2 regions of the Streptomyces sp. TE5632 genome follow, and region 2 is predicted to be linked to the other one. Evidence: predicted binding sites of a transcription regulator. Region 2 holds the regulator's gene; the other holds the start of a gene.
The links. The regulator HspR, encoded in region 2, represses chaperone genes until heat shock. The targets are predictions, from matches to a motif close to TTGAGNNNNNNNNNCTCAA.
Positions count from the first base shown of each region.

Region 1: the regulator HspR is predicted to act here: its motif matches at 1,345-1,363, upstream of lon (endopeptidase La).

Region 1 is NZ_JBSSEA010000003.1:3,856,767-3,859,224, reverse strand. It holds gene lon (endopeptidase La) at 1-1,322, opposite strand, end outside; gene ACVW19_RS22945 (spermidine synthase) at 1,496-2,209, shown strand; gene ACVW19_RS22940 (response regulator transcription factor) at 2,332-2,458, shown strand, end outside.
Region 2 is NZ_JBSSEA010000003.1:2,813,037-2,815,494, forward strand. It holds gene grpE (nucleotide exchange factor GrpE) at 1-18, shown strand, start outside; gene dnaJ (molecular chaperone DnaJ) at 109-1,296, shown strand; gene ACVW19_RS18030 (heat shock protein transcriptional repressor HspR) at 1,302-1,754, shown strand; gene ACVW19_RS18035 (sugar ABC transporter substrate-binding protein) at 2,112-2,458, shown strand, end outside.

The DNA of each region.
Region 1 (2,458 bases), 1.0 Mb from region 2:
TCGATCTCGTCGAGCAGCACCACCGGGTTCATCGACCCGGCCTCCTTGACCGCCCGCACGATCCGGCCGGGCAGCGCGCCGACGTACGTACGCCGGTGGCCGCGGATCTCGGCCTCGTCGCGGACACCGCCGAGGGCGACCCGGACGAACTTCCGGCCCATCGCGTGGGCGACGGATTCGCCGAGGCTCGTCTTGCCGACGCCGGGCGGCCCCACCAGGGCGAGCACGGCACCGCCGCGGCGGCCCCCGACCACGCCGAGTCCGCGCTCGGCGCGCCGCTTGCGCACCGCCAGGTACTCGGTGATGCGCTCCTTCACGTCCTCCAGGCCCGCGTGCTCGGCGTCGAGCACGGCCCGGGCGCCCCGGATGTCGTACTCGGAAGCGCTGTCATCGGTTCGCTCGTTCCACGGCATCTCCAGGACCGTGTCGAGCCAGGTGCGGATCCACGATCCCTCGGGCGACTGGTCGGAGGAGCGCTCCAGCTTGTCGACCTCCTTGAGGGCGGCCTCGCGCACCTTCTCCGGCAGGTCGGCGGCCTCGACGCGGGCCCGGTAGTCGTCGGACTCCTCGGCGGAGTCCTTGCCGTCCTCTCCGTTCAGCTCGCGCAGTTCCTTGCGTACGGCCTCCAGCTGGCGCCGCAGCAGGAACTCGCGCTGCTGCTTGTCGACGCCGTCCTGGACGTCCTTGGCGATGGACTCGGCGACGTCCTGCTCGGCGAGGTGGTCGCGGAGCTGCTGGGTGGCGAGCTTCAGCCGGGCCACCGGGTCGGCGGTCTCCAGCAGCGCCACCTTCTGTTCGACGGTCAGGAAGGGCGAGTAACCGGAGTTGTCGGCGAGGGCGGCGACGTCGTCGATGGCCTGGACCCGGTCGACGACCTGCCAGGCGCCGCGCTTGCGCAGCCAGGCGGTGGCGAGCGCCTTGTACTCCGTGACCAGTTCGCCGACCTGTCCGGGCAGGGGCTCCGGCACGGTCTCCTCGATCCGGGTGCCCTCCACCCACAGCGCCGCGCCCGGCCCGGTGGTCCCGGCGCCGATCCGCACGCGGCCGCGGCCCCGGATCAGGGCGCCCGGGTCGCCGTCGGCCAGCCTGCCGACCTGCTCGACCGTGCCCAGGACGCCGGTACCGGCGTAGGTCCCGTCGAGACGCGGCACCAGCAGGACCCGGGGCTTGCCCGGCGCGGACGCGGCGGCGGCCTGGGCGGCCTCCACCGCGGCGCGCACCTCGGAGTCGCTCAGGTCCAGCGGAACCACCATCCCGGGCAGCACGACCTCGTCGTCGAGCGGCAGTACAGGCAGGGCGAGCGATGTGGACTCAGCAGCCATGATCTCCCCTTAGGCAGTCAAGTTGAGCTTCATCGACTCAATGCTCGTGAACCGCCGAATGTTCCCCAGGTCGCGTTCGCTCTCAGCGATCACTCGCGAGGGCGACGGAAGGAACTCCCGCACGACACCGGCCCGCAGGTCCGCCGAACGGAAAGTGCTGCCAGGATGAACGCATGACCACCCCGTACGACATTCCCGAAGTCCTGGACCGCCGCGAGGGCCCGTACGGGGAGGTGGTGCTCCGCCGGCACGGCAGCCTGCTGCAGATCATCGCGAACGGCTGCTTTTTGATGGACACCTCCGACGGCCGTTCGGAGCGACGGCTGATCGACGCCGCCCTGGCCGCACTCGACGCCGCCGACACCCGCGCGGGACACGGTCCGCGGCCGGGCCCGCACGTCCTCATCGGCGGGCTCGGCGTCGGTTTCTCGCTCGCCCACGCCGCCGCCCGGCCCCGCTGGGGGCGCATCACCGTGGTGGAGCGCGAACCCGCCGTCATCGACTGGCACCGCGCGGGCCCGCTGCCTCCGTTCGCCCCGGTCTCCGCCCCCGCCCTCGCCGATCCCCGCACGGCGATCGTCGAGACCGACCTGGTGGCGTACGTCAATGAGACTTCCGACACATTCGACGCGCTCTGCCTCGACATCGACAACGGGCCCGACTGGATCGTCACCGAGGGCAATGAGGGGCTCTACTCCCCCACCGGACTCCTGGCCTGCGCAAGGGTGTTGAACCCCGGCGGGGTGCTCGCGGTGTGGTCGGCCAAGCCGTCTCCGGATTTCGAAGAAACCTTGCGTAATGCCGGGTTCCAGCAGGTGCGTACCGAAGAGGTCCCGGTTGCCCGGGGCGTTCCGGACGTCGTGCACCTCGGCGTCCGCCCTGGATAGCAAAGGCGCGATGACTCCCCGTACGCTGCTGCCTTGGCGCCGATCATTCAAGCGTCAATCGCAGTCATGCGCAGGGACGGATCACCCCACGGATTCCGGAAAGCACACTTCAGGGGCGGGCGATGGAGCAGACACACACCTCCCACAACGGCACGGCGGCGGCCACTCCGGGCGCACAACGCCGGGTCCTGGTGGTCGAGGACGACGCGACGATCGTGGACGCCATCGCGACCCGCCTTCGTGCCGAGG
Region 2 (2,458 bases):
GGCCCTCAGGAGGGCTGACGCCTCGACGGGCGTGAGGAAGCCGGGGCGGGCCGGGCAGGCAGGACCTGCCGGGCCGCCCCGGCGGGCAAGGAAGGAGGGACGTCGGGGATGAGCACCAAGGACTTCATCGAGAAGGACTACTACAAGGTCCTCGGCGTGCCTCAGGATGCCACCGAGGCCGAGATCAAGAAGGCGTACCGGAAGCTCGCCCGCGAGTACCACCCGGACGCCAACAAGGGCAACGCCAAGGCGGAGGAGCGGTTCAAGGAGATCTCCGAGGCGAACGACGTCCTCGGCGACCCCAAGAAGCGCAAGGAGTACGACGAGGCCCGGTCGCTCTTCGGCGGCGGCTTCCGGCCGGGACCGGGGGCGGGCGGCGCCGGGTCGTTCAACTTCGACCTGGGTGACCTCTTCGGAGGCGGCCAGGGCGGACAGGGCGGCCAGGGTGGCGCCGGCGGGTTCGGCGGCGGGATCGGTGACGTCTTCGGCGGGCTGTTCAACCGCGGCGGCACCGGCACCACGCGCACCCAGCCCCGGCGCGGCCAGGACATCGAGTCCGAGGTCACCCTGAGCTTCACCGAGGCCATCGAGGGGGCGACGGTCCCGCTGCGGATGTCCTCCCAGCAGGCCTGCAAGGGCTGTTCGGGCACCGGCGACAAGAACGGCACACCGCGCGTGTGCCCGACCTGCGTCGGCACCGGACAGGTCGCCCGGGGCAGCGGCGGGGGGTTCTCGCTCACCGACCCGTGCCCGGACTGCAAGGGCCGCGGCCTGATCGCGGAGAACCCCTGCGACATCTGCAAGGGCAGCGGCCGGGCCAAGTCCTCGCGGACGATGCAGGTGCGCATTCCGGCGGGCGTCAGCGACGGCCAGCGGATCCGGCTGCGCGGCAAGGGCGCACCGGGCGAGCGAGGTGGCCCGGCGGGCGACCTGTACGTCGTCGTGCACGTCGGCAGTCACCCGGTGTTCGGCCGCCGGGACGACAATCTCACCGTCACCGTCCCGGTCACCTACCCGGAGGCGGCACTCGGCGGGGAGATCCGCGTCCCGACGCTCGGCGGTCCGCCGGTCACGCTGAAGCTGCCCCCGGGGACGCCCAACGGGCGGACCATGCGGGCCCGCGGCAAGGGAGCGGTCCGCAAGGACGGCTCGCGCGGCGATCTGCTGGTCACCGTGGAGGTGAGTGTTCCCAAGGACCTGCCGGGGAAGGCTCGTGACGCACTGGAGGCGTATCGCGAGGCGACCGCGGGTGAGGATCCGCGGGCGGAGCTGTTCCAGGCCGCGAAGGGAGCTTGATGGAGATGGACGGCCGTCGACGCAATCCGTATGAACTGACGCAGGACACACCGGTCTACGTCATTTCGGTGGCGGCTCAGCTCTCCGGTCTGCATCCGCAGACCCTGCGCCAGTACGACCGTCTGGGGCTCGTCTCGCCGGACCGTGCCGCCGGCCGGGGCCGCCGCTACTCGGCCCGCGACATCGAGCTGCTCCGTCAGGTGCAGCAGCTGTCGCAGGCGGAGGGCATCAACCTGGCCGGCATCAAGCGCATCATCGAACTGGAGAACCAGGTCGCGGCGCTGCAGGCCCGGGTGGCGGAGCTGGAGGGCGCGCTGGACGGCGCGGCGGCGACCATGCGGCAGCGCGAGGCCGCGGTGCACGCGTCGTACCGCCGGGACCTGGTGCCGTATCAGGAGGTGCAGCAGACCAGCGCGCTGGTGGTGTGGCGGCCGAAGCGTCAGCAGCAGCACGACTGAGCGGGTCGGCTGACGGGAAAGTTCCGTTTGGCTGAAAAGTGAAGTGTCCTGAAGGGCCTGGAGGTTCGTCCGAACTTCCAGGCCCTTCACGTGTGTGCGCACGGCTGGCACCCCCTCACTCCCCGTCCCGCACGCCCGGCGCACGCCCCGCGCAAGCCTGTGATCAGCGGATGTGTGTGTCTCCAGGAGATCTGTGCGAGTCTTTCGCCGGCCCCTCACGACTTCAGCGCACCGTGTTGTGTTCATCTCGTTAAGTAGTTGCTCTTGACGCCGGTGGTGGCTGAAGCGTTGGCTTTTCAGTCACATGGGCCGCAATGTTGTGCCCACGTCCAAAACGCACCTGAAGTGAGCCCTCGCATGCGTCGTATCGCCATATCAGTGGCCGCCACCTCGATGTCCGTCATGCTTGCCGGTTGCGGCGTAATCAACGCGACAGGGAGCAGCGACGACGCGAGCCCCACGAAGGGGAACGACATCACGATCGGACTGCTGCTCCCGGAGAAGGCCAACACCCGGTACGAGCAGTTCGACTACCCCATCTTCAAGAAGAAGGTGGAGTCGCTCACCAACGACAAGGGGAAGGTCACCTACGCCAACGCCGAGGCGGACGCCGACAAGCAGTCGAGCCAGATGCAGCAGATGATCGACGACAAGGTCGACGTCATCGTGCTGGACGCGGTCGACTCGAAGGCCATCGCCGAGGA